2 regions of the Cobetia sp. UIB-001 genome follow, and region 2 is predicted to be linked to the other one. Evidence: riboswitches for the same ligand, from Rfam matches in the RefSeq annotation. Region 2 holds a riboswitch; the other holds the start of a gene.

Region 1 (9,336 bases), 1.7 Mb from region 2:
CGCGAGATCGGCCTGTCGCAATCGGCGGCGAGTCAGGGGCTATCCGAGCTTGAGCGTCACCTCGAGGTGCAGCTGTTCGAGCGCCTCGGCCGTCGCCTGGCCCTGAACGCCAATGGTCGCCGCCTGTTGGCGCGCGCCGAGCAATTGCTGGAACAGACCCACGCGCTGGAGCTGGAGGCGCGTGAGCCCGGCGTGGTGGATGGCAACCTGCGCGGCGAGCTGGAAATCGCCGCCAGTGCCACCATCGGCACCTGGTTGCTGCCGGGGCTGGCGGGGGCCTTCATGCGCGAACATCCGGGCACCGAGCTCAACCTGCGTCTGCGCAATACCCATCAGGTGGTGGAGGCGGTGCTCAACTATGACGCGGAACTCGGCCTGATCGAGGGCGACTGCCATGCGCCACGCCTGATGAGCCAGACCTGGCGTGAGGATGAGCTGGTAGTGGTGGCGCCGCCGAGCCATCCGCTGGCCGTGCGTGGCGTGGCGCTCAGCGACGAGGACCTCGCCACCGCCGACTGGATTCTGCGCGAGGGGGGCTCGGGCACGCGGGCGGTCTTCGAGCGTGCACTGCACGGGCGGATCGAGCGCCTCAAGGTGCGCATGGAGCTGGGCCAGCACGAGGCCATCAAGCAGGCCGTGTTCGCCGGGCTGGGGCTGGGGTGTCTGTCGCGGCTGTCGGTGGCGGCCGAGATCGCGCGTGGCGAGCTGGTGGTGCTGGCCACGCCCCAGCTCAACCTGAAGCGGCGCTTCTCGATGCTGTGGCACCCGGAGCGTTACCGCAGCCCGCTGTGGCAGGCGGTCAAGGTCTATCTGGAAGCCAGCCCGCGCTGAGCCGTCGAGGACGGAGCCGCCGCGCGCTTGATAGTTTGCTAACATAGGCGCTCCCCGCGAGCCGGCTGCCGCCGAGCCACGCCGCTGAGCCACGCCGCTGAGCCTGAGCTACTGCGCCTGAGCCACGGGGAGCGTAACGGTCTGTCTAGCGTCCATGGAGATGATGATGAGCACAACGGTCGAGCTTTATTACCACGAGAGCGATGCTCGTGATGGCGCCGAGGAACAGACAACGAGCCAGCAGGACGCGACGCCGCTGGTCATTCTTCACGGCCTGTTCGGCAGTGCCGACAACTGGCGTTCGCATATCAAGTCGTGGTCGCGGACGCGCCGCGTGATCGCGGTGGATCTGCGCAACCACGGCCGCAGCCCGCACGTGGCCGGCATGAGCTACCCCGAGCAGGCCGCGGATGTCATCGCGCTGCTCGACCGCCTCGCCATCGAGCGCTGTGACCTGCTGGGCCACTCGATGGGCGGCAAGGTCGCCATGCAGGTCGCGCTCGAGGCGCCCGAGCGTCTGCGCAGCCTGCTGGTCGCCGATATCGCGCCGGTCGCCTATGGCCACGGACATGACGATATCTTTGCCGCCTTCGAGGCAGTGCGTGACGCGCGCCCGGCCTCACGCAAGGAGGCCGACACGGTGATGGCGCAGCATGTCGATACCCCTGCCATTCGCCAGTTCCTCGCCACCAATCTGGTGCGTCTCGACGATGGCGCCATGGGCTGGCGCGTCGGGCTGGACCATATCGCGGCGGGCTACCCGCAGATCGTCGAGGCGCCGCACGGCCAGGGGCCGGTCGAGCTGCCGGCGCTGCTGCTGTGGGGCTCGCGCTCCAACTACGTGCAGGCCGAGGGCCTGGCGACGATGCGCGAGCACTTCCCTGCGCTGGAAGATGACTCGCTGGAGGCCGGCCATTGGCTGCACGCCGAGCGTGCCAGCGAGTTCCAGCAGGCGGTGGTGGCGTTCCTTGAACGCGTCGCACGCGCTTGAGTACGCCGAGCCGTCACTCCGAAAATCGTCAGCCGGCCGCAAGCGAGCGGGTCATCCCGCCGGTGACCACCCACGAGCGCCTGGTGGTGGCGCTGGTCACCCTGCTGCAGTTCGCCGTCATCATGGGCTTCACCATGGTGATGGCGCTGGGTCCCGACTTTGCCACCTCGCTGGGCATTCCGCTGGATCACCTTGGCTATATCGTCGGCAGTTATCCGCTGGCCGCCGCAGTGGGTACCCTGCTGTGGACGCGACACGCCGATCGCTTCGATCGCCGCTGGGCGGTGCTGGGCTTCCTGTTCGGCGCGGCGCTCTGTCACCTGATCGCCAGCTTCGCCACCGACTTCGAGACCCTGCTGGCGGCGCGCATGCTGGGCGGACTGTTCGGCGGTCCGGCGGCGGCGACGGCGCTGGCCATCGTGATCGACGTGGTGCCGGGAGTACGCCGGGGACGTGCCATGGGCCTGGTGATGGGCGCCTTCTCGGTGGCCTCGGTGCTGGGGCTGCCGTTTGCGCTGTGGCTGTCACAGGGCTTCGGCTGGCAGGCGCCATTTCGCGCCGTGGCGCTATTGGCGCTGCTGGTGTGCGGGCTGCTGGCCTGGATACTGCCGCCGATCCGCGGTCATCTCGATAACCCCGAGACACGTCAGCGCAGCCGCAAGGGCACCACGATCCTGACCATCCTGGCCCAGCCCGACCATCGGCTGGGGCTGGCGCTGATCGCCACGGCGATGTTCAGCAACTTCCTGGTGATTCCCAACCTGGCAAGCTATCTGCTGTTCAATCTGGGCCTGCCGCGCGAGGATCTCGGCGGGCTCTACATGATCGGTGGCGGCCTGTCGCTGGTCGGCATGCAGCTCACGGGGCGGCTGTGTGATCGCTATGGCTGTGTCTGGCCGGGCACCATCACCTGCCTGATGACGGCGCTGGTCGGCTGGGCCTTCCTGCTGCATTCGCCGGGACCGTCGTTGATCTGGATCGGCTTCGGCGCCTACATGCTGTTCTCGTCGGCGCGGCGTGTGACCCAGAATACGCTCAACAGCTTCATTCCCGCCGACCACGAGCGGGCAGCCTTCACCAGCACCCAGAGTGCCGTGCAGCATCTGAGCTCCGCCGCCGGCAGCTATGTGGGCGCCGGACTGCTGGTCAGCACGTCGAGCGGCGCGCTGGAAGGCATGCCGCTGCTGGTCGCGGTGCTGATGATCGCGCTGGTGATCCAGCCGCTGCAGATCCTGTGGCTGTCGCGTCGCCTGGCACGCCGCTAACGCTTGTGGAATAGGCACAAGACGGCGAGAGTGAGCCGGTCCTGAACCCAAAACGCCCTGTCGGAATCTCCGACAGGGCGTTTTGCATGGGGCGCGCAAGCGCTCAGCGTTTCAAGAGCTCTGGGCGCTCAACGTCTCAGGGGGCGTTGACGTCGACGGCCAGGTGGCTCAGTGACTGGCGCTTCTTGATCATGCCACGCTCGAACAGGAAGTCCTCGAAGTCACGGTAGCGGCCGGCATCCAGCGCGGCAGGACGCAGCGCGAAGCGCGGCAGGGTGGCGTACCAGGCTTCCTTGTTGAGCTCGGTATCCAGTGCCGGGTCGGAATCGCGGAACATCTCCCAGCCCTGATCCGGGTGGTTGATGATCCAGGCGGTGGCTTCGCCGACGGCGGCGAGGAAGCCGGCGTACTGGGCCTGCTTGCGCTCGTAGCTGTCGCTGTTGGCGACGAAGATCAGCTCGTCATAGGTCGGCACGCCTTCTTCCTCGATGTAAAAGGCGCGGCCCTTGACGCCTTCCTGGGCCATCTGGGCCAGCTCGAAGTTGCGGAAGGCGCCGGTGACGGCATCGACCTTGCGCGTCAGCAGTGACGGCGTCAGCGAGAAGTTGACGTTGGTCAGCGTGATGTCATCCAGCGTCAGGCCGCTGTGCTGCAGCATGGTGGAGAGCAGCACTTCCTCGACACCGCCGACCGAGTAGCCGACCCGCTTGCCCTTGAGGTCGGCGATCGACTGGATGTCGCTGTCGGCGCGCACCACCACCACATTCAGCGGTGTGGCGACCAGGGTGCCGATACGCACCAGCGGCAGGCCCTGATCGATCTGCAGGTGCAGCTGCGGCTGATAGCTGATGGCGATGTCGACGCGCTCGGCGGCGGCCAGCTTGGGCGGCACGCTCGGATCGGCGGGGGCGATCAGCTCGACATCAAGGCCGTGCTTCTTGAACAGGCCCAGCTCCTGCGCCAGCACCAGCGGGGCGTGGCCGGGGTTGGTGTACCAGTCGAGCATGACCTTGAACTGCGTCAACGGCTGCTCGGCGGTGGCAGCGTCCTTGGCAGAGTCATTGGCAACGTCCTTCGAGTCAGCATCAGCGCTCTGTTCGTCGCTGGCGGCTGGCGGGGCATCCGCGGTCGGTTCAGCACCGTTCTTCGCCTGTTCGGCGGCGCCGGCGGTCGCTTCCACGGCTTCCTGGCTTGCCACCGGCGCGGAGGTGGCCGAGTCGCCGTTCACCCCGACCTCGGCCTGCTGAGCGACGATTTCCGGCGCTGACTGGGTGCTGGTGGCGGGTTCTGCCTCGGCGGCGTGGGCCGACATGGCGGTGGCTGGCAGGCTGCTCAAGCACAGCGTGGTCAGCAGGGTGGCGAAGGCGGTGGACAGCAGTGAGGCACGCGGTGAACGTGTCGGCTGCGCTTTGCGCCGTGGCGCCGATGACGAAAGAGACATGGCGGAGTTCCTTGTGATCACAGGGTAGTGGTGCTGCCGTTCGTGGGCGGCAGTCGTCAGGCTCATGCAATTTGTGTCGAGCGTCGTTGCGTCTTTCGGTTACGCGATCTTGCGGTCTTGCGGTAGTTACTCGAAGCCCCGGCGTGTCAGCTCAGGCGTGTCAGGCGGTCGCGGTGCCAGGGCATCAGGGCGCGCAGCAGCGCATCCAGCGAGAAATAGAGCAGCAGGGAGAAGGCGACCAGCACCAGCAGGGCGGCGAACATCAGGTCGATTTCCATGCGCGCGTTGGCGTTGAGCATCAGATAGCCCAGCCCCTGACTGGCGCCGGCCCATTCCCCGATGACGGCGCCGATGGGGGCGGCGGTCGCGGCCATGCGTATGCCGGAGGCCAGTGCCGGCAGCGCGGCGGGCAACTGGATATGGATCAGTCGGCGCCATGGACTGGCGCCCAGGGTATGGGCAAGATCCAGCCAGCCCTGCTGGGTCTGGCGCAGGCCGTCGTAGCCGGTGGAGGCGACCGGGAAATAGATGATCAGCGTCGCCATCACCACCTTGGACAGCATGTCATAGCCGAGCCACAGCACCAGCAGCGGCGCGATCGCGAACAGCGGTATCACCTGACTGATCAGCAGCATCGGCAGCAGCGTGCGGCGCAGGCGGGGAATGAAGGCCAGCGCCAGCGCGGTGGCAAGGCCGAGCAGAATGCCCAGTACCAGCCCGGCCAGTATCTCGCTGATGGTGACGCCAGCGTGATGAGCCAGCAGCGGCGCCTTCTGGATCAGTACCTCGAGCACGGCCTGCGGCGTGGGCAGAATGTAGGGCGGTACGGCGGTGACGGCAATGATCAGCTGCCAAAGCCCCAGCAGGAGCAGCGCGCTGATGACGAGGTGACGCATGGCGTGCAGACGTTTCATGCGGCCTCCTCACTATCACGCAGGCGGGCGATCAGTTGCGCCTGCGCCGGTGGCAGGGCCGGGTCATCCAGCGGCACCGGGCGTGCGGCGCCAAGCCCCGGCAGGCGTTCCAGCTCGGCGCCGTGGCCCGGGAGGCTCGACGGGCGCAGCACCAGCAGTTGATCGGCGAGGCGCAATGCCTCCAGCGGATCATGGGTCACCATCAGGACGGTGCGGCCCTTGAGCAGGCGGCTGGCCAGATCATGCAGCTCCAGACGGGTGATGGCATCCACCGCCGAGAACGGCTCGTCCATCATCACGACCGGCGCCTGCTGGTAGAGCGTGCGGGCGAGGGCGACGCGCTGGCGCTGACCGCCGGAGAGGGCGTCCGGCCAGGCCTGCTCACGGCCCTCAAGCCCGACCGCGGCCAGAAGCTCATGGGCAAGCTTGCGATTGCGCGGCCGCCGGCGCAGGTCATCGCCCAGCCACAGGTTGTCGATGACGCGCCGCCACGGCAGCAACAGGTCCTGCTGCGCCATCCAGGCCACGCGGTCGGTCAGCGGCTGACCGTCATCGGTGGCGAGGTCGAGCTGGTGGAGATCTGACATCTCCAGGCCGGCCAGCAGGCGCAGCAGCGAACTCTTGCCGCAGCCGGAGCGCCCCAGCAGTGCCGTCCAGCTACCGGCCTCCAGACGCGCGGAAATATCGCGGAACAGCGTGTGGCCGGCGTAATCGATTCGTGCGTTGTTGAGGGTGAGTCCCAGCGACACAGGCAATTCCGTGGTCAGGCGGCGTGCCGGCAGGAGGAAGCAGGTGACGCGCCATGCAGGGCACGCGTCGGGGATTCCCTCCGCCGGTATCAACCGGATCAGGTTCCAGGGGTTGTCGCGCGACGTATCGCTGCGGCTCTCAGCCCATCCTCGGGCACCCCCATCCAGGCCGACAGTGTAACGTCACTGTCTTGCCGGTGTCTTGTCCGACGCGGGTCAGGGGCGGGGCGGGGGCGGGTCAGGTGGGCAGGGCAGAGGTGGCGTGCGAAACGGACTATGCCGATGTGCCACGCCTTGGGTATGCTGAGGATTACTGTAACAAGACGTGTAGCCCAAGGAGATCATCATGCCCGACACACCGGATCTCTCGACCTGTTCCAGTTATCCCGTTCCCCCACGGCGGCCGAGCACGGCTGAGGCCGTGGGCGAGCCGCGTCCCGTGCCCAGGGGCTGGCCCGAGGAGTCACTGACCCGCCGGCTCTCGACCTATCTGGGCCAACCGCTCGAACCGCTGGCGCTCGCCTGGCCGGATAGCGCCAACTGGCTATGGCGCCAGCGTGGCGGCACGCCCGGCCTCATCAAGCTGGCGCGCACCGGCCCAGACCATGACCCCTTCTGGCGTGCCATGCGCGGGGTCTTCGGCGCCGATCGCTGGGCGACGCCGGAGGGCCTGACGCGACTGGCGGGCGCCTTGCCCGCGCGCCTGCCGATTCCGCCACTGCCCCTGACCTTTCTGGGGCGTCTCGATGGCGCGCCCATCTGGCACCTGCCGTGGTCCAGCGGGCAGCCGAGTGATCTCAGCATCACCTTCTGTGAGCTGCTGGGCGACCAGCTCGGTCGCCTGCATCAGGATACGGTGTCGGGCTTCGGTCAGCCGCTGGCGCAGCCGATGCCGCTATTGCACTGGAATACCCGCGTCACGCGCTTTCTCGCCCATCACCCGCGTCGCGCGGAGCTTGGCACGCTGCTCAAGCGCACCTTCCCGGCGCCGACCCGCGCGGTGTGGTGTCTGCCGGACATGCGCGCCGATCAATACCTGTGCGCCGCCACCGGCTGGGTATGGAGCGATTGGGAGGCACTGGTGTGGGCGCCGATCGAGTTCGACTGGGCGCTGGTGGAGTTGCAGCTGGAAACGCCGGAGCAGCGTCAGGCCTTCATGAAGGGCTATTCGCGCCATGGGCGCATGATCGATCTCGATGGCCAGCGTGAGCTGTGTCGTGCGCTGTTGTGGGCGATGGAGGCCTTCGGTCCGCGGTCCTATGCTGAGCTTGCGGCATCCCCTGCCTGGGTCTCGCCGCGTAGCCTGGCGTGAAATCCGCGTGCTGCACGCTGCAAGTACATGAAAGGTGTGAAATTTCTCTGCAGCTCCATCGCTGACATGGAATACTGTGGGTGAGTCGTCGTGGACGTCACTCGAGATCTGATGTAGGGCTTGGCGGGGGAGCACTCGTGGTAGAGAACCTGAATTATTATTTCTTGCTGGCAGGCACGCTGATCGCCTTGAGCGTGTTGGCCAGCCGCGTCTCGGCGCGTCTTGGCATGCCGCTGCTACTGCTGTTCCTCGGCCTTGGCATGCTGGCGGGTGAAGATGGCGTGCTGGGCATCCAGTTCGACGACGCCTCATCCGCTTACATGATCGGCAATCTGGCGCTGGCGCTCATCCTGCTCGATGGCGGCCTGCGCACGCGGCTGTCCACGTTTCGTGCCGGCCTGAAACCGGCACTGGTGCTGGCCACCGTCGGGGTCTTCATGACCAGCGGCCTGGTGGGCCTTCTGGCCATGTGGCTGTTTGATCTCACTCTGATCGAAGGCCTGCTGGTCGGGGCCATCGTCGGCTCTACCGATGCCGCGGCGGTCTTCTCGCTGCTGGGCGGCCAGGGCGTTCACCTCAATGAGCGTGTCGGTGCGACGCTGGAAATCGAGTCCGGCACCAACGACCCGATGGCGATCTTCCTGACCATCACGCTGGCCGAGATCCTGACCGGTCAGCTCTCCGGCGTCGCGTCGGGCATCATGAGCTTCCTGCTGCAGTTCGGTGTCGGCGCCGCCATGGGGATCGCCGGCGGCTGGTTGATCGCCCGCCTGATGCGCTATCTGGACCTCGCGCCCGGCCTCTATTCGCTGCTGGCGCTGGCGCTGGGCTTGAGCCTCTTCGCCACCACCAACGAGATGGGCGGCAGCGGTTTCCTTGCCATCTATCTGTGCGGCCTGATGATCGGCAATCACCCCGGCCGGCATCTGGAGCACATCCTGCCGGTGCATGATGGCCTGGCGCATCTCTCGCAGATCGTGCTGTTCCTGATGCTGGGCCTTCTGGTCTCGCCCTCGACCATGCTGCAGTTCGCGCTGCCGGCCGCCATCCTCAGCGTGGCGTTGATTCTGGTGGTGCGCCCGCTGGCGGTCATCCTGTGTCTCAAGCCGTTCTTCCGCTTCCGCTGGCGTGAGCTGTGGTTCATCAGCTGGGTCGGATTGCGAGGGGCGGTGCCGATCGTGCTGGCGATCTTCCCGGTGATCACCGGGGTCGAGAATGCCGGTCTCTACTTCAATGTCGCCTTCTTCGTGGTCATCATCTCGCTGCTGGTGCAGGGCTCGTCGCTGGCGCCGATGGCGCGCAAGCTGCGGGTGGTGGTGCCGCCGGGCGCACAGCCCAGTCGCCGCAACCTGCTCGGTATCATGCCGGTCAATGACTACGAGATGCTGGTCTATCGCGTCGACAACACGGCGCTGGAAGGCGTGGCGCTGCGCATGCTGCGCTTCCCGTCGGGGGCCAAGGTCGGGGCGCTGTTCCGCAACAAGGTGTTGATCCACCCCAAGGGCAGCACCTGTCTGCATCAGCAGGATGTGCTGTGCGTGGTGGGGCGCTCCTGTGATGTGCCGAGCCTCAACCGCATGTTCAATGGCGAGAGTCTGCAGCACGAGCAACGTGCCTTCTTCGGGACCTTCACGCTGGAAGGCGATGCCAACATGCAGGATATCGCCGATGTCTACGGCTTGACGCTCTCCCAGGGCGAGCACCACCTGACCATCGCCGAATTCATCACCCGTCGAGTCGGCGGGGTGCCGGTGGTCGGCGACGATGTCGACTGGCATGGCATCCACTGGGTGGTGAACGAGGTGGAAGGCAATCGCATCACCAAGGTCGGCC
Region 2 (9,336 bases):
GCTGGTGCCGATGAAGCAGCCGCGGCCGTGGTCCTTGAGACCCGCGACCACCTTGTCGTGCACATCGTAGGAGTGCCGACGACGAGTGCCGAATTCCGCCACGCGGATGCCGAGTCGCTTGTAGTGCTCGATCTTGGCCAGGGTGCTGTCGCGCAGGGCCTGATCGCTGTCGCGTTGATCTCCGCCCAGTTGATACCAGAGCTCGCTGATCATCGCCATCAGCGGGACTTCCCACAGGATGGTGCGATACCAGTAGCCTTCGATATGCACTTCCAGCTCATCACCGGTCTGGGTGATGGTGATTTCGGAGGGGTCGAAGCGGAAGCCCGCCAGGAAGTCGCGGTAGGTCGGGTCCAGGAAGGGGCAGTGAAGCTCGAGGAAGGATTTCTCTTCCACGCTCAATGCCAGTTCGGCCATGTTGTCTACCGCGATGCGCAAGGCCTCGCCGAACCCCGGCGGGAACGAATGCTCGCCACGGTTGATGAAGGCGTAGCGAGCACGCGCATACGGAAACAGTTTCACCACGGCGTTCTGCATGGTGAACTTGTAGAAATCATTATCGAGAATCGAGTACAACATCGAGGCTCGCTCAGTATCAAGGCGGCTCGGGGGAACCGGAATCGCTGGCAGGGCAGGCGCTGCGAGAGGCAGGCATGCCCCGCTGGCACGGGGAAGCAATGTCGACGCATTATCCGTGCAGGCGCGCTGCACGTTCAAGCGGGAGTGCCCAGGCGCTGGTCAGGTGCTGAAGGCCATGATGCCGAACATGGTCAGCATCATGCCACCGAACATCAGCAGGCCGGCCAGCGACAGGGCGATCAGCAGATAGCCAAGAATCAGCCCGGCCAGGGCCCAGCTGTCACCGGCTTCGCCACTGCGGCGGATCTGGCTGCGCGCAATGTGGCCACACACGACGCCGCCGAGTGCCGCAGGCGCGAGCAGGCAGCCCAGCACGCTCAGGGCAAAGGCGGCCACTGCCATGAGATTTGTGCTGGCGTGGGTGTCCTGTGCGGGCGGGGTCGGCGCATAGGGGCCTTGAGAGGGCCCTTGCGAGGACTCTTGAGCGCGCCCCTGGGGCTGTGAGCCGCTCGTGGACGTGTCGTCGCGCGGCGTGGGAGTCTCTGTCATGTGGGTCTCGTTGTCCTGCATCATGACGACACACTAGCATGTCCTGGGATGTGCGGCATGTCTGCACCAGCGGTGGGCATGGCAAGACTATGAGGAGAGTACGGTGACAGGGCAATGGCAGGCAGAGGATGAGGCTGCGACAGGGTCGGCAACAGGCCAGCAACAGGCTGTGAGCGCCGCAGATGCCGCAGAGAAGCAGGGCTGGCGCCTGGAGGTGCTGGATTCCCTCGACGCACTCACCGCCAGTGAATGGAATGCGCTGGCAGGCGATGACTATCCCTTTCTGCAGCATGCCTATCTGAGCGCGCTGGAAAGCTGCGGTGCGGCTAGCGCCGCCAGTGGTTGGCATCCTGCCCATCTGGTAGTGCGAGACGCCGATGGCCGCTTGCTGGCGGGGCTGCTGCGCTATCTCAAGCTGCACTCGCGTGGCGAATATGTGTTCGACCAGCAGTGGGCGGAGGCCCTGGAGCAGGCCGGTGGGCGCTATTATCCCAAGCAGTTGACTGCCGTGCCGTTCACTCCCAGCGATGGCCCACGCCTTGTCACCTCGTCGCAGTTGACGTCGCCCGCAGCCCGGCGTGCCTTGCTTGAGTGGTTGTGGCCGCATCTCAAGGCCGGCATCGCGCCCGCGGCTGAGCCGGGTAGCGCGCTGCGTCGTTATGAGCACAGCGGGTTTCATCTGCTGTTTGTCTCGGCACAGGAGCGGCAGGACTGGCAGGCGGCGATTCCGGAGCTGATTTCGCGTCCCGGGATGCAATATCACTGGCAGTCACGCGGCGAGCCGGACTTTGCCACCTGGCTTGAGAGTCTGCGCTCCAAACGGCGCAAGGAGATCCGGCGCGAGCGGCGCAAGGTCGCCGAGCAAGGCTTCTCGCTGGCCAGGCTCGAGGGGGCGCAGATTGGCCCTGACGACATCGAGGCCTTCTACCGCTGCTACTGCATGACCTATCTCGAGCGCGGTCAGCGCCCTTATCTGCCGCTCGATTTCTTCCAGCAGCTCAGGCGCAGCATGCCCGAGCGGTTGCTGCTGGTGCAGGCGCGTGATGAGCAGGGCGCGCCGGTGGCGGCAGCCTTGTGTCTGATCGGCAGTGATTGCCTGTATGGTCGTTGGTGGGGCAGCGAAGTGCATGCCGACTGTCTGCACTTCGAGGTCTGCTATTACCAGGGGCTCGAATTCTGCCTGCAGCGAGGACTCAAGCGCTTCGATCCCGGCACCCAGGGTGAGCACAAGATCAGCCGCGGTTTCGCGGCGTATGCCACCGGGTCGCTGCATTGGCTGATGCATCCCGGGCTTCAGGAGGCGGTGGCAGAGGCGGTCGAGGAGGAGGCACGCTGGCTCAGCAAGGCGCGTCAGCAGGTGACGGCAATGCTGCCTTACCGGGAGGCCGCGCCTCAGACAGCGCAGGAGTGATGATCCTCAGTCTCCATCACTGTCATCCGCTATCCGCTGGCGGATTCTCCCGCGGAGTCAGAGGCAAGAAAGATTGTGAATAGAGCACTACACTGAGTTATATATGAATGCTCTAATCCAGAGGCGCCCATGCTGATCAAGGACTGCGATTCACGGGAATACGACCTGCTGGTGCTCGAGGTGCTGGCGCAGGATGCTGCGCTTGCCGCGCCCGAGCGCCACAAGGTGCTGGAGGCCCTGCGTGCGATACGTGCCCGTCAGGCGCGTCGCCGTGCGCTGGCAAGCCAGCTGGATGCCTTGTTGGGGACGCGGGATGATTGGGTCGTGCTGCATGATGTGCGGCTGGCGCAGGCAGAGGGCGTGATCGAGATCGATCACCTGCTGATCAACAGCCTCATGCAGGTCTGGGTGCTGGATGCCTCCTGTTTTGATCTGACGCTCTCGATCACTCCCTTCGGTGAGCTGTTGGCCCATGGCGGACGAGTCTCTGAGGGTGGCGAGACACCCTCAGGCGAAGATGGCGTCATGGCACATGCCGTGACGCCGTGTCCCTTGCAGACGATCCCTGAGCGTAGCCGCGCCATCGTGCAATGGCTGGAGGCCTCCTCGTTGTTGCCTGTGCGCCTTGGGATGACGCTGCAGCCGCAATTGCGCTATCGCATCGTGGTGGCCGATGCGGCTCAGGTCAGTCGGCCGCCGGAAGATATCGTCGACAGTCGTGCGCTGCTGTCCTTCGCGCGCCTCAAGCGTCAGTGCCTGCAGGTGAGCGGCAAGACCGCTTACGTGACACGGCTGCGCAGTTTTACCCACCGCCTCGATCAGCGCCGCCTGCGCCAGCTGGGGCGCGCCATCGCGACCCAGCATGTGGCCCCCAATACGGATTGGGTGGCGGAGCTGGGCCTGGCCGCTGGCACGCGCGCGACGGATGGCGACGCTGCCACTCAGGTATCCCCGCTGGCCTATCTATGGCAACCGCCGCTATCGCCTGAAGAGCTGGCGCGGGCTTCAGGCGATAGCGCTGCCATGGCGGCAGAGTCCGATGACATGGAAGGGGCGCCGGACGACACGACGCTGGCGGTCCAGCGTGGCGTGACATCTACGGCTGCCCTGAAACGGCAGTGCGGTTTTGGGGGCCGAGGGCTGCAGGCCGCGCATTGGCAGCCCGGGCACCAGACTCTGGATCAGGGCAGCCAGGAAGGCCCCGCTAGCCCGCAGGCGGCAGGCGAGCAGCAGGGGGCTGCGGCCGACAATCAGCAGGGCGCGTCTTCCGCCCAGTCGCAGGATGAGGAAGGCTTGCCGCGCTGCCAGGGCTGTCGGCGATGGCTTTCCACCCAGAGTGTCGACTTCTGTCGCCAGGCAGATCAGGCACGTGCGCTGGGCGGGCGCCTGCTCTGCAAACGCTGTCGCGACGCCTCATGCCTGTGAGGCAGCAGCGCGGCGCTCTCCTCAAGTTCAGCCTTTCAACTTCAGGCTTCTGTTCCAGCCCTCTATCCTCCCAGCCCTATGGCCCAGCACTTTGGCTCAGCACTTTGGCCCAGGCTGGCGTTCCAGGGCGTGGTGCAGGGCGTGTCGGGGCCCCAAGGCGTCAATTTTCTTTTCGGCTTCTGATTGTTTTTCTCCAGTGTAATCAAGCAACTGCATCAACCATGGCGTACAGACCAGTCGTTGCGATGTTTTTGATGTTGCAGTGCAACAAAGACTGTCTTATGCTGCGTTGCAGCGAGGATGGAACCTGGTCGATAGCACTATCTGACCGCGACGGCTTGATAGTGACGGCTTGATAATGATGGCTCGGTCACTACGGTGCACCAGCCCGGTTCAGTCCTGATAACCGAACGGAGCAACGCTCCGGTTCATTTCAGCGTGATGCCAATACCCTGGAGGGTGCCTACATGTTCAATGCCAACTTCGAGAAGTCCGCTCAGCAGTTCGACGATATGTTCCTGTCTCCGCTGCGTGCGTTCAGCGCCCTGAGCATCGATTACAGCGAGAAGCTGATCGGCGCACAGATGGAACTGACCAAGTCCTATGCTGATGCTTCCCTGACCCAGGCGCGTTCCATGCTCGAGATCAAGGACAGCGAAGGTCTGAAGAACTTCGTCAAGGAGCAGCAGGAAACCGTCAAGACTCTGGGCGAGAAGCTGCAGAACGACACCCAGAAAGTGGTCGAGCTGAACCAGGAATACGCCAAGAAAGGTCAGGAACTGGCAGAAAGCAACGCCAAGTCCGCCTCCGAGGCCATGCAGAAAGTCGCCAAGTAAGCGACTGCTGCCGACGCTCTCAGGCGAGCGTCCCCAACGCCCACTCGGTCTTCCGGGTGGGCGTTCGCGTGTCTGGGGTACTGAATCTGATTACTCGTTGCTGGAGAGGGAAGCGTTGGCATCATCCCCTTGAGCGTTAAGGCAATGATGCCGGTGTACGGGTAATGTCGCAGGGAGCGCGCCGGCGCTGTCAGTCGGCGTTATCAGTCTCGTCATGAGGCAGCGCTATCAGGTCATGTCACCGCAAGTGACGGTCAGGGATGATCGAGCAAGGCTCCCCGGCGGCATATGCCGGGAGGCATCAACACAAGGAGTGTGTGATGAATTCTGTCAGTGCGGCATTGGCAGCGTTAATGGATGCGGTCTCGGGCTTGAGTGGGCAATTCGGTGAGGGTGTCGCCTCGCATCTGACGACGACAGCAGGGCTTCAGCGCGAGCATGTCGAGACCCGCTATCAAGGGCAGGTGATCGATTTCGATACCCTGCATTGGCGTGTTCTCAATGACTCGGTGTGTGCCAACAAGCGCCAGAATGCCATGGCCCATACCCGTTGCAGTCAGGCAGCCAGCAAGATGTTTGCCTCGACGTGCCGGGAAATGACCAGCAATCCTCCGACTCTGCCTTCGCAGCGTTACAACAGTACGCGGCGCATGGTATGCAATGCCGCGGTCAGTTACCGGCCCAGTGTCGGCAACATCCAGTGGGCGGAAACATCTGCTGCCGATGAATTGGCCGAGGCGGAATGCAACGCTGCCACGGCGGCACTGCTCGGCAGCAATGATCTCGATGCCATCCAGTATCAGCGCCGGGTCTGTGCAGGACGCTAGCGGCGAGCGCTGCCTTGGGCCACAATGACCTGCCACGCCGCCGGTGATTGCCGGCAGCATTTATTCGATCAGTGACAGGTGATAGACATGGCACAGGCCACAGCGCGTCATATTCTCGTTTCCAGCGAAGAACAGTGTGCAGCTCTCAAGACCGAAATCGAGAACGGCCGCGATTTCGCTGATGCCGCTCGCGAGCACTCCTCCTGCCCGTCCGGCCGCAGTGGCGGCGACCTGGGCGCCTTCGGCCCGGGCATGATGGTCAAGGAATTCGACGAAGTCGTGTTCAGCGCCCCGATCAACACGGTTCAGGGCCCGGTGAAGACCCAGTTCGGTTATCACCTGCTGGAAGTCACCAGCCGCACGTGAGCCTTCTGTCACGCTCATGAGATGTCATGAGCGTTTGGCAGGACGTGACGAAAACGCCCCGACCATCATTGGTCGGGGCGTTTTTCGTGTCGCTCGGAAAGTCAGCCTTCCTGTACGTCAGGCGCTTGGCTAGACCTCCTGATAGAGCTGGCTGCCTTCACGCTTGAACTTGTCGGCCTGCTCCTGCATGCCGGCCATCACGCTGTCGGCATCGCCGGTCAGGCCATGTTCGTTGGCGTAATCACGCACTTCCTGGGTGATCTTCATCGAGCAGAACTTCGGCCCGCACATGGAGCAGAAGTGGGCGACCTTGGCCGAGTCCTTGGGCAGCGTCTCGTCGTGGAAGCTGCGCGCGGTGTCCGGGTCCAGGCCCAGATTGAACTGGTCTTCCCAGCGGAACTCGAAGCGCGCCTTGGAGAGCGCATTGTCACGGCGCTGAGCGCCCGGGTGACCCTTGGCCAGATCGGCGGCATGCGCGGCGATCTTGTAGGTGATGATGCCGGTCTTGACGTCGTCCTTGTTGGGCAGGCCCAGGTGCTCCTTGGGGGTCACGTAGCAGAGCATGGCGCAGCCGAACCAGCCGATCATCGCGGCGCCGATGCCGGAGGTGATGTGGTCGTAGCCCGGGGCGATGTCGGTGGTCAGCGGGCCGAGGGTGTAGAAGGGCGCCTCGTCACACTCGCTGAGCTGCTTGTCCATGTTCTCCTTGATCAGGTGCATCGGCACGTGACCCGGGCCTTCGATCATGACCTGGACATCGTGCTGCCAGGCGATCTTCGTCAACTCGCCGAGCGTCTCGAGCTCACCGAACTGGGCGGCGTCATTGGCATCGGCCACCGAGCCCGGGCGCAGGCCATCGCCCAGTGACAGGCTGATGTCGTAGGCCTTGCAGATCTCGCAGATGTCCTCGAAGTGGCGATAGAGGAAGCTTTCCTCGTGATGCGCCAGACACCACTTGGCCATGATCGAGCCGCCGCGCGAGACGATGCCGGTCACGCGGCTGGCGGTCAGCGGCACATAGCGCAGCAGGACGCCGGCGTGGATGGTGAAGTAGTCGACGCCTTGCTCGGCCTGCTCGATCAGCGTGTCGCGGAAGATCTCCCAATCGAGGTTCTCGGCCACGCCATCGACCTTCTCCAGCGCCTGATAGATCGGCACCGTGCCGATGGGCACGGGAGAGTTGCGCAGAATCCATTCACGGGTCTCGTGGATGTTGGCGCCGGTCGAGAGATCCATCACGGTGTCGGAACCCCAGCGGATCGCCCAGGTCATCTTGTCGACCTCTTCCTCGATGGAGGAGGTGACTGCCGAGTTGCCCAGGTTGCCGTTGACCTTCACCAGGAAGTTGCGGCCGATGATCATCGGCTCGCTTTCCGGGTGATTGATGTTGGCGGGAATGATGGCGCGGCCGCGTGCGACTTCCTCACGCACGAATTCGGCGGTGATCTCGTCGGGCAGGTTGGCGCCGAAGCTGTGGCCCGGGTGCTGGTGGCCCAGAATGCTCTCGACGGATTCGCTGCCCTGATATTCCTCACGCAGCGCGATACGACGCTGATTCTCGCGAATCGCGATGTATTCCATTTCCGGCGTGATGATGCCCTGGCGCGCATAGTGCAGCTGGGTGACATTCTTGCCCGGCAGGGCACGACGCGGGCGGTGGTCCAGCTCGAAGCGCAGGGACGACAGGCGTAGGTCGGCCTGGCGCACGCGGCCATATTCACTGCTCAGCTGATTGAGCTGTTCGGTATCACCGCGCTCCTCGATCCACTTCTCGCGCAGCGGCGCCAGACCCCGGCGGATGTCGATCTCGACCGCCGGATCGGTGTAGGGGCCGGAGGTATCGTAGACGACGATCGGCGGGTTCTCTTCCAGACCGCTGGAGGTCTGGGTCGGCGAGCAGCCGATCTCGCGCATGGGCACGCGGATGTCCGGACGGGAGCCTTCGATATAGATCTTGCGCGAGCCGCTCAGCGGCGCGATGGCGGCGGCGTCGACCTGTGCTTCGCTGGCGAGATGGCGGCTGCCATCCTTGCGACCGGCACGCGCGCGTGCCTTGGGGGCAGCCTCAGGCTGCGAGGCGAGCGGTGACTCGGCGGCGTTGGTGGCTTGCGGGTCTTGTGTCGTCGGGGCAGTGCTCATGCAGGTCTCCTCAAAGGGCGACGTCACGGCTGACGTCATCATGGGAAGACCGTGCGCAGGGAGAGGATGGTCGTCGCCGACTCCTTGCCAGCAGGTGGCCCGGGAGCGAGGCGGCCGCGCGTAGCGGCTGGCCATCAGCTTGATTCCTACGCCGGTCCTAACCGGTTCAGGTTCCACGGGACCCCTTGCTGGCAAGCTCGCACGTCAGGGCGGCGAAGCATGCATGCAGGATCTCAGCCGGTTCCACCGGCACCCCGTCAAGCGTGTGCAGATTTCAATGCGAGAGTGTGTTGCCCGAAGCGTCAGGCTTGCCCCGGGGAGTATTCTCGCATCCAGGCTCTGTTGGCCTGTCAGTCGTGCCATCCATGAGGGATGGCGTCGTCTCGAGCGGCTCATGGCGAGCGCCGGGACGTCAGTCTGTCATGACTCAAGCGCGATCGAGGCCCATCTGCCAGAAGTCGATCTCGAGTCGCGTGGCGTCCCGGAAGACATCGACCAGTTCACCCAGTCGACGCTCCGAGACCTCCGAGAGACGTGCATCCAGCCATTCACGTTCGGCTTCGACGGCTTCCTTGAAGTCATCGCTGGAGTACATCGCGATCCAGTCCGCATATGGGTTGTTCTCGATCTCGGTGGTGTCCTGATCGAGCAGCCACTCGGCGATCTCGCCGTAGCCGATCAGGCAGGGCGCGAGCGCCACGTGCAGATCGAGCAGGTCGCCGCGCTGGCCGCAATCGAGCACGTAACGGGTATAGGCCAGAGTGGCGCGGGATTCCGGCAGCTCGCTCAGGTCATCTTCGCTGATGCCCCATTCGCTGCAGTAGCCGATATGCAGATCGAGCTCGGTATTGAGGATGGTGTCGAGACTGGCCGTGGCCTGACGCAGCTCCGCGAGAGTGCGGCTCTTGTAGGCGGCCAGCGCCCAGGCGCGCGCGAAGTGGATCAGGAACAGGTAGTCCTGCTGCAGGTAATGGCGAAAGGACTCCTCCGGCAGACGACCTTCGCCCAGCTGGCGAACGAAGTCGTGCTCGAGATAGTCACGCCATTCCTCGGCGCAGGCACTGGTCAGGTCGTTGAAACTAGGCATGACGCATCCCTCGGTGAGCGTGCTGACGACCCGTGATGGGGCGGCAGGTCTCTGGCGCAAGCGTGGCCAGTACCGGAACAGGAGCAGGGGAAAAGCGGGGGAGGTGCCGACAGTCAC

The links. Region 2 has a riboswitch for thiamine pyrophosphate ahead of thiC (phosphomethylpyrimidine synthase ThiC). Riboswitches for the same ligand answer to the same signal wherever they lie in the genome.
Region 1: linked by a shared signal. The riboswitch ahead of HA399_RS06020 (ABC transporter ATP-binding protein) and the one ahead of thiC (phosphomethylpyrimidine synthase ThiC) in region 2 are both predicted to bind thiamine pyrophosphate.

Annotation. Positions count from the first base shown of each region.
Region 1 is NZ_CP058244.1:1,415,617-1,424,952, forward strand. Features, by position in the region: gene HA399_RS05995 (LysR substrate-binding domain-containing protein) at 1-831, shown strand, start outside; gene HA399_RS06000 (alpha/beta fold hydrolase) at 998-1,822, shown strand; gene HA399_RS06005 (MFS transporter) at 1,819-3,087, shown strand; gene HA399_RS06010 (ABC transporter substrate-binding protein) at 3,224-4,528, opposite strand; gene HA399_RS06015 (ABC transporter permease) at 4,675-5,442, opposite strand; gene HA399_RS06020 (ABC transporter ATP-binding protein) at 5,439-6,191, opposite strand; TPP riboswitch at 6,250-6,363, opposite strand; gene HA399_RS06025 (hypothetical protein) at 6,538-7,503, shown strand; gene HA399_RS06030 (potassium/proton antiporter) at 7,641-9,336, shown strand, end outside.
Region 2 is NZ_CP058244.1:3,120,686-3,130,021, reverse strand. Features, by position in the region: gene pncB (nicotinate phosphoribosyltransferase) at 1-579, opposite strand, end outside; gene HA399_RS13075 (DUF4190 domain-containing protein) at 739-1,128, opposite strand; gene HA399_RS13070 (GNAT family N-acetyltransferase) at 1,298-2,539, shown strand; gene HA399_RS13065 (nuclease-related domain-containing protein) at 2,669-3,964, shown strand; gene HA399_RS13060 (phasin family protein) at 4,432-4,800, shown strand; gene HA399_RS13055 (hypothetical protein) at 5,121-5,627, shown strand; gene HA399_RS13050 (peptidylprolyl isomerase) at 5,715-5,993, shown strand; gene thiC (phosphomethylpyrimidine synthase ThiC) at 6,123-8,132, opposite strand; TPP riboswitch at 8,259-8,399, opposite strand; gene tenA (thiaminase II) at 8,560-9,219, opposite strand.